Regions from separate parts of the Desulfofundulus sp. TPOSR genome, predicted to be linked through region 1. Evidence: riboswitches for the same ligand, from Rfam matches in the RefSeq annotation. Region 1 holds a riboswitch; the other holds the start of a gene.
What was found. Region 1 has a riboswitch for thiamine pyrophosphate ahead of G7K71_RS15285 (sulfide-dependent adenosine diphosphate thiazole synthase). Riboswitches for the same ligand answer to the same signal wherever they lie in the genome.

Region 2: linked by a shared signal. The riboswitch ahead of G7K71_RS03920 (thiamine phosphate synthase) and the one ahead of G7K71_RS15285 (sulfide-dependent adenosine diphosphate thiazole synthase) in region 1 are both predicted to bind thiamine pyrophosphate.

Annotation. Positions count from the first base shown of each region.
Region 1 is NZ_JAAOEF010000003.1:865,554-869,764, reverse strand. Features, by position in the region: gene G7K71_RS15295 (DNA polymerase III subunit alpha) at 1-799, opposite strand, end outside; gene G7K71_RS15290 (transcriptional repressor) at 935-1,342, opposite strand; gene G7K71_RS15285 (sulfide-dependent adenosine diphosphate thiazole synthase) at 1,422-2,303, opposite strand; TPP riboswitch at 2,296-2,406, opposite strand; gene G7K71_RS15280 (sigma-54-dependent Fis family transcriptional regulator) at 2,548-4,211, opposite strand, start outside.
Region 2 is NZ_JAAOEF010000001.1:775,989-780,199, reverse strand. Features, by position in the region: gene G7K71_RS03935 (gamma-glutamyl-gamma-aminobutyrate hydrolase family protein) at 1-62, shown strand, start outside; gene G7K71_RS03930 (amidohydrolase) at 50-1,213, shown strand; gene G7K71_RS03925 (response regulator) at 1,507-1,917, shown strand; TPP riboswitch at 1,981-2,155, shown strand; gene G7K71_RS03920 (thiamine phosphate synthase) at 2,210-3,298, shown strand; gene thiC (phosphomethylpyrimidine synthase ThiC) at 3,295-4,211, shown strand, end outside.

The sequences.
Region 1 (4,211 bases):
CAATGAGACGGGTATTTTCCATGGCCTCTTTCAGTTCTCCAAAGAGACGGGCCATTTCTTCCTCGCTTTTCAGGTATAGTTCCTGGGAATCGAACTTCATCCGGGAAGGATCGTCCACACTTTTGCCCGTCTGAATACAGAGCAGGATGTCCTGCATTTCAGCATGTTCTTTCATTACGTAATGGACGTCGTTGGTTACCACCAGGGGTATATTCATTTCCCGGTGCAGGCGCAAAAGCTCCCGGTTGACTTTGCGCTGTTCCGGAAGGCCGTGGTCCTGTAATTCTAAAAAGAAATTCCCCCGTCCGAAAATATCCTGGTAGAGGGCGGCGGCTTCCACGGCTTTTTCCTTCTCCCCGGCCAGGAGGCGGTCGGCCACCTCACCGGCAATGCAGCCGCTTAAGGCAATTAACCCTTCGCTGTAGCGGGCCAGGGTGTCTTTGTCCACCCGGGGTTTGTAGTAAAAACCTTCGGTGAAGGCCAAAGACACCAGCTGCAGGAGGTTGCGGTACCCGGTCTGGTTTTCGGCCAGCAATACCAGGTGGTAGAGATGGTCATCCACCTTGGGTGTGCGGTCTTTCATGGTGCGGGGAGCCACGTAAACCTCGCAACCAAGGATGGGCTTGACTCCGTGTTTCTGGCAGGCCTTGTAAAAGTCCACCACTCCAAACATAACGCCATGGTCGGTGATGGCCAGGGAGTCCATGCCCAGTTCACTGGCGCGGGCCACCACTTCTTTGATCCGGGCGGCGCCGTCCAGCAGGCTGTATTCGGTATGTACATGCAGGTGTATGAACATGGTCTTCCAAACACTCCTGGAAACCTGGTTTTTTTCCCATGATCCTCATTCGTTTAACTGAGGCAAAATCCTGCTTCCGGGCGCACAATAAAAAGGGGTGGCTCTAAGCCCCCCTTTTTAAACCTCTATGGAAGTTTACTGCTCTGCTTCGCCCGGTTGCTTTTGCCGGCAATCAGGGCAGTAGCCGTAAAATTCCAGCCGGTGCCGGGTTACCTGCATGCCCGTACGGCTTTCTACTTCTCTTTCCAGATTGTTCAGCAGGGGTAAATCCAGATCAAATACCCGGCCACAGCCATCGCAAACAAAATGATAGTGATTATGGGGATTACCATCATAGCGGCTGAACGTGCTGCCGTAGTTGAGTTCCATGATTTCCCGGGCCTGTTTAAGGTTGTTTAAATTGCGGTACACCGTGCCCAGGCTGATGTCCGGAATTTGTTTGCGGGCCTGCTCGTAAATCCAGTCCGCCGTGGGGTGAGTGTCGGTGCTGCGCAGGATTTCCAGGATTAATTTTTTTTGTCTGGTCATCCGTTTAGGCTTCACCACTAACAACCTCACCCTTATCTGATAACAGCTACTTTTATAGTTTAAATATACGGCTTTTTTCCCTTAATGTCAAGTTTTATTCTTCCCCAAGAATAAGCCGGGCTGCCCGCCGGCCTGACAGGAGCATCCCGCCGAAAACCGGTCCCATGCGGTGGCCGCCGCAAACCGCGTTTGCTGCCATACCGGCCACGAGGAGCCCGGGATAAATTTCACGGGTATTGGCCACGGTGGCCGTTTCACCCCGCGCGGCCCACATGGGCTTTTCTCCTTCCAGGTTGCCGGTTCTGGTTCTTAAGACCGCCCCCATTTTTTTGACCACCATACCGGCCACCTGGGCATCATGTCCGGTGCAGTCGATGACGTATGAGGACTGTACCGTCAGGGGGTCCACGTGCAGGCGGCCCAAATCAACAGGGGTCCAGTTGATGACCAGCCCGGTAATCCGGTTCTCCCTCACCATGACGTCTTCCACGGAGATTAAGTTGAAGATTCTCGCCCCGGCCCGTACCGCACCAAGGGTTAGGGCGGCAACGGCTTCCACGGAGCTGGCCGTGTAATATCCATCTTCAAATGACCTGTAGGAGATACCAAACTCTTTGAGAAGGGGTAATGCTTCGTCCTGGACCACAATCTGGTTGAACATCATACCGCCGCCCCACATGCCGCCACCGATGCTGAGCTTGCGTTCAAAGAGAACTACTTTTTTGTTTGCCCGGGCCAGGTAATAGGCGGCCACCAGTCCTGCCGGACCTCCACCCACAACGGCTACGTCTGATTCCAGCGCTTCCAGCAGTTCCTCCTGATACCTTGTGATAATGGCCTTGGAAATAGTCACGTCTTCCAGGTGCATTTCGTAATACCACTCCTTTTTATTTATTTGTAGCGGTTGACCGGTGGGCATCCCGGTGGCAAATAAAAACAGCGCACCCACAAAAGGATGCGCCACAGTCAACAGCACACACGGCTTTTCCCTTCGCGGGCATTACCCCGAGCAGGTTTAGCGGGTCAGGTGCTCACTAGCCCTTTCTCAGCCCCTAACAGGAGCTCCCCGTTGTACTTTGCCGGTTTGTCAGGCGTGAAAGGTCGGGTGGTCCCGGTTGAAAGTAACCCTTCCCTTCTTAAGACATTTTAAAAACAGCTGCTTGAAATTACTACTTCGATATTTCCGGCCGGTTATCCTCCTTTTCATGGGGTAAAAATTTTTATCCCCTGATGTCGTACTGTTTCATTTTCTTATACAACCAGGCTCTGGAAATACCCAGGGTTTTAGCCGCCTGCATTTTATTGCCACCGGCAGCAGCCAGGGCTTCCAGAAGGGCTTCCTTTTCCACCTCCTGCAGTAATGTGGCCAGCGTGCGATTGTGCAGGTTTCTTTTCCTGCCCTGGCTCGCTTTCTGAAGGTAGGGGGGCATATGTTTAACTTCAATGATATCTCCTTCCACCAGGTTAAAAGCTCTTTCCATTACGTTTTCCAGTTCCCGTACGTTGCCAGGCCAATCGTAGGTGTAAAGTATCTCCGAGACTTCCGGTGAAACGCCCCGCACAAGAAGACCAAATTCCCGGTTGAATTTCTTGATAAAATGGTTGACCAGCAGGGGGATGTCATCGGGTCTTTCCCGCAGGGGTGGAATATAAAGGGAAACTACATTTAATCGGTAATAAAGATCTTCCCGGAAATGTCCCTGCCGGATTAATTCCTCCAGGTCCCGGTTGGTAGCTGCCACCACCCGTACGTCCACGGCGCGGGGACGGGTGTCTCCCAGGCGCTCAATTTCTTTTTCCTGCAGGACTCGCAATATCTTGGCCTGCATGGGCAGGGGCATATCCCCAATTTCATCGAGAAAAATAGTTCCCCCATCGGCCTGTTCGAATTTGCCGATTTGCCCGCCTTTTCTCGCCCCGGTAAAGGCGCCTTCCTGGTAGCCGAAAAGCTCCGATTCTAAAAGGTTTTCCGGCACGGCAGCGCAATTAACCTTGATGAAGGGTCCCCGGTGGCGGGGGGAGGCCGTGTGCAGGGCATGGGCCACCAGTTCTTTGCCTGTGCCGCTTTCTCCCCGGATCAGCACTGTGGAGGGTCCCTGGGCCACCCGCCGGATGGTTTCCTTGAGCCGTAGCATATCCCTGCTGGCGCCAATCAGGTTATCCACGGTGTAACGCGCGGTGGGGTTATCATTGTGTGTTACTGAAGGGCAGAAGGAACTTCGCCTTTGGATGCTGATCTTTTCCGCCAGGGCCAGCAGCTGTTCCACGTCCTGGAACATTACTTTACTCACTGCTCCCACCAACTTGCCCTGGTTATAAAGGGGCACCCGCATGACCACCGTTTCCCTGCCCCGGATGCGTACTACTTCCCCATACTGCAATTTACCGCTCCAGAGGATTTGGTGCAATCGCTTATCGGGAGCAACCTCACGGATGTGCCGGCCCACAGCCGTTTCGATGGTAACGCCCAGCAGTTCCGCCATAGGCCCGTTTATCATCAGAATCCGGCCGTCATTACCGGTGGCAATGTAGCCTTCATGTGTGCTGTGAAAGATATTTTCCAGGAGGACGTTAACTTCCTTGATTTCTTTCAGTTCCTGGGCCAGATGTTGCAGTTCGGTGATTTCTTGAGCCACGCCAATGGCGCCTATAATGGTGTTATTGCGGATTATGGGTGTGCGGTTGACCACATACAGGGCATTACCAACGACAAATTTGCGTCCGATGTGGGGTTTTCCCGTCTGCAACACCTTGGGGAGACCCGTAAAAGGAACGACCTCCCTGATGGGGCGACCCAGGGCCTTTTCTGCCGGGTAATTAAAAATCCGTTCGCTGGTGGGGTTAAAAATGATCACGCGGCCCTGATAGTCTACAGCAACGACCA
Region 2 (4,211 bases), on a different contig from region 1:
TGGACGCCGGCCGGGAGTACAAAAAAGGCAAAAGGGGAGATGAGCAAGTATGCTGGCCATAACCGGTGGAAAAGTGATTACCATGACCGGACAAGTATATGAACCGGGCATGGTGCTTGTAGAGCGGGGCAAAATTGTCGCCGTAGGCCCTTTAAACGAGGTTCCAGCAGGTGTTGAGGTGGACGATGCCACCGGCTGTGTGGTAATGCCCGGGTTTATAGATGCCCACTGCCATGTGGGCGTGGCCGAGGAGATTTACCGGGAGGAGGGGGATGATACCAATGAATATACCGATCCGGTTACCCCTCACCTGCGGGCCATCGATGCCGTCTACCCTGCAGATTTGGGCTTTGAAGATGCCCGGGCCGGGGGAGTGACCACCGTGGCCACCGGTCCCGGCAGCGCCAATATCATCGGTGGGGAGATGGTGGCCCTCAAAACCGCCGGCCAGGTGGTCGACCGGATGGTGCTCCGGTCCCCGGTGGGCTTAAAGGCTGCCCTTGGTGAGAATCCCAAGCGCACTTACGGGCGCGAGAAAAAAATGCCCGCCACCCGTATGGCTTCGGCGGCCCTCTTAAGGGAGGCGCTGGCTAAAGCCCAGGATTACCAGCGCAAGCTGGAAGCGGCGGCGGCCGGGCGGGGTGAACGTCCCGACCGGGATCTAAAAATGGAGTCGCTGGTACGGGTGCTGCGGCGGGAAATTCCATTAAGGGTGCATGCCCACCGGGCCGATGACATTATGACCGCCCTGCGCATTGCCCGGGAATTCAATCTTTTGCTGGTAGTGGAGCATTGCACCGAAGGCTACCTGGTGGCGCAGGAGCTGGCGGCCCATGGGGTGATGGCCGTGGTGGGGCCGATGATTACCAACCGGGCCAAGGTAGAGCTGAAAGGGATTTCCCTGCAGACTCCCCGGGCCCTGGCCGGGGCTGGTGTCACTTTTGCCATCATGACCGACCACCCGGTGGTGCCCATTCAGTATCTGGCCCTATCCGCCGCCCTGGCCGTCCGGGGCGGGCTGCCGGAGGAAAGGGCCCTGCGGGCCATTACCCTGGATGCGGCCAGGATACTGGGCCTGGAAAACCGGTTGGGCAGCCTGGAGCCGGGTAAGGATGCCGATGTAGTCGTGCTAAACGGCCATCCCTTTGATCCCCGCACCCGGGTAATTAAAACCTATATTGATGGACGCCTGGTTTACAAGGATCTAACGTAGTTAATTCGGTAATGTTCTGCCCAGATAAAATAATATTAAAAACAAAAATGTTATCATTAATGAAATGGGAATGAGTAATATCATGGAAACAATAAAACCAGGTAGTGATTTTTTAAAGGAATATTGTTTGAATTATTTAAAAATATATCCATATGAGTGAAATCATTGTTTTATTAAGAATTTAGGGTAACATGGCAGGATTAAATGACTCTGTGTCGAACATGTAAAATTCAGAAACGGAAGGATTAAACTTCAATGTAAATTCATGTCATATTATGTCGGAGGTGCAGTGCGTGAGAAAAGAGACTCTTGATGTTCTAATAGTTGATGACCAACCCGGGGTGCGTTACTTATTGGACATACTTATCAGGGAATTTGGTCACCGGGTACATACCGCGGAGAACGGACTGGTGGCCATTGAGAAGGTGCGCCAGATTCACCCGGATGTTATTTTTATGGATGTAAGGATGCCTTTAATGGACGGCCTGGAGGCCCTGCGGCGCATTAGAAGGATTGCCCCGGACACCATTGTTATCATCATGACCGCCTATATTTCCGAACAGACCAAAGAGCAGGCACTGAAAAACGGGGCTCTTTGCTGCATGGCCAAACCCTTTGATATTGAAAAGGTTAAGGCATTGATCCAGGATTTGACCTGGAATCAAAAACAGAACTATTTTTGGAGCGAAAGTTACGTAATTTAAAATTTAAAGCAGGAAAAATTTTTTTGTTGACGAACAATTATACAATATACAAGTGAAAAGGTTTTATACCCATGGGGGTGCCCGGTACCGGCAAATCTCAGCTAATTTTAAGCTAGCATGAGGGGCCAGGGTTTTCTCGTGTTCGTGGGAGGTGCCGGGCTGAGAAAAGCGTTTCTCGCTTTACCCTTTGAACCTGATCTGGATCATACCAGCGTAGGGAAATGGGTGACCGGTAGCGTACTATACCCATCTCCTTATCAGGTGGATGGGTATTTTTTATGGGGGTGGTTCCATGGGAGATCTTTACCGGGTCCTGGATGCCAATTTTAACCGCGCCCGGGAAGGGTTGCGGGTGGTGGAAGAAGTAGCCCGTTTTGTTCTTGACGATGCCGGGATGACCATACGCATAAGGGATATGCGGCACCGCCTGGGTATATTGCAGGAAAGTTTTCCCGGACGGGGGGCGGTTCTGGTGCAGGCCCGGGATGTGGAGGGTGACGTGGCCGCCCCCGCTCCCCCGGCCACGGGAGAGGAAAAGACCAATCTTATACAGCTGGTGATGGCCAACTTTAAGCGGGTGCAGGAAGCTACCCGGGTGCTGGAGGAGTATGCCCGCCTTTTGCCGTTAACCGCTCCCTTCAAGGAGATCCGCTATGCAGCTTATTTGGTGGAAAAGGAAATGGTGAGCCGCCTGGTGCAGTTGGACGTGAGTGAAGCTCCCTATTGTAAACCGGGGGCCCGCAAAGTTGATTACAGCCTCTACGTGATTACGGGTGATAAGTTTAGCCGGGGCCGGCCGGTGGTAGAAGTGGCCCGGGCGGCTATTGAGGGCGGGGCAACAGTTTTACAGCTGCGGGAAAAAGATTTTACCGCCCGCCAGCTAATTGACGCCGGATACCAGCTGCGCCGCCTGACCCGGGAGAAAGGAGTAACCTTTATTGTCAACGACCGGGTGGATGTAGCCCTGGCGGTGGGGGCCGACGGTGTACATTTGGGCCAGGATGATCTGCCCATCGGCATGGCCCGGCGCATTCTCGGCCCCGGCAAAATTATCGGCATCTCCACCCACAGTGTGGAACAGGCTCTGGAGGCCCAGCGGCAGGGAGCGGACTATATCGGCGTAGGTCCCGTCTATGAAACCCGCACCAAGGATGATGTGCAGGCTCCGGTGGGTGTGGACCTGGTGCGCCAGGTGGCGTCGGTGGTAAGCATACCCAAAGTGGCCATCGGGGGCATCAAGGCACATAATGTAGAAGAGGTGATTGCCGCCGGGGCTGACGGGGTGGCGGTGATCACGGCAGTGGTGGCGGCAGAAGATGTATCCGGCGCTGCCCGCGAACTGCGTTCCCGGATCGATAATGCAAGGAGGTATTTGCCATGACTCAACTTTTAGCAGCCCGGGCAGGGGAAATAACGGCGGCCATGCGCCGGGTGTCTGAGAGAGAAAAAGTGCCGGTGGAGGAAATTTTAAAGAAGGTAGCTGCCGGAACGGTGGTTATTCCGGCCAATAAAAACCACGTCAGTCTTGATCCCTGCGGCATTGGAGAGGGGTTGCGGACGAAAATCAATGCCAACCTGGGCACATCCACCGCCTTTCCCGGCATTGAGGACGAATTAACCAAACTGGAAGCTGCTTTAAAGGCTGGAGCCGATGCGGTGATGGACCTGTCCACCGGAGGCGACCTGGACGGCTGCCGCCGGGCGATTCTTGCCAGGAGTTCCGTACCGGTGGGTACCGTGCCCATTTACCAGGCGGCTGTGGAAGCCCGGGAAAAACGGGGTGGTATTGTGAAGATGACGGCCGACGACCTTTTTGCCGTCATTGAAAAGCAGGCTGCCGATGGGGTGGACTTCATTACCGTGCACTGCGGGATCACCCTGGAGACCATTGGGCGCCTGCAAAGGCAGGGGCGCGTTACCGATATTGTCAGCCGGGGAGGCTCCTTTCTGGCCGGGTGGATGCTACACAACGAACGGGAGAACCCCCTTTACGAACAGTTTGACCGCTTGCTGGAAATATGCCTGCGTTACGATGTCACCTTGAGCCTGGGGGACGGCCTGCGGCCGGGATGCCTGGCCGATGCCACCGACCGGGCCCAGATCCAGGAGTTAATTGTACTGGGCGAACTGGTGGACCGGGCACGGGCGGCGGGTGTGCAGGCCATGGTGGAAGGGCCGGGGCATGTTCCCCTGGACCAGGTGGCCGCCAATGTACAGGTGCAAAAGACGTTGTGCAACGGGGCTCCTTTTTACGTCCTGGGCCCTCTGGTTACCGACGTGGCCCCCGGCTACGA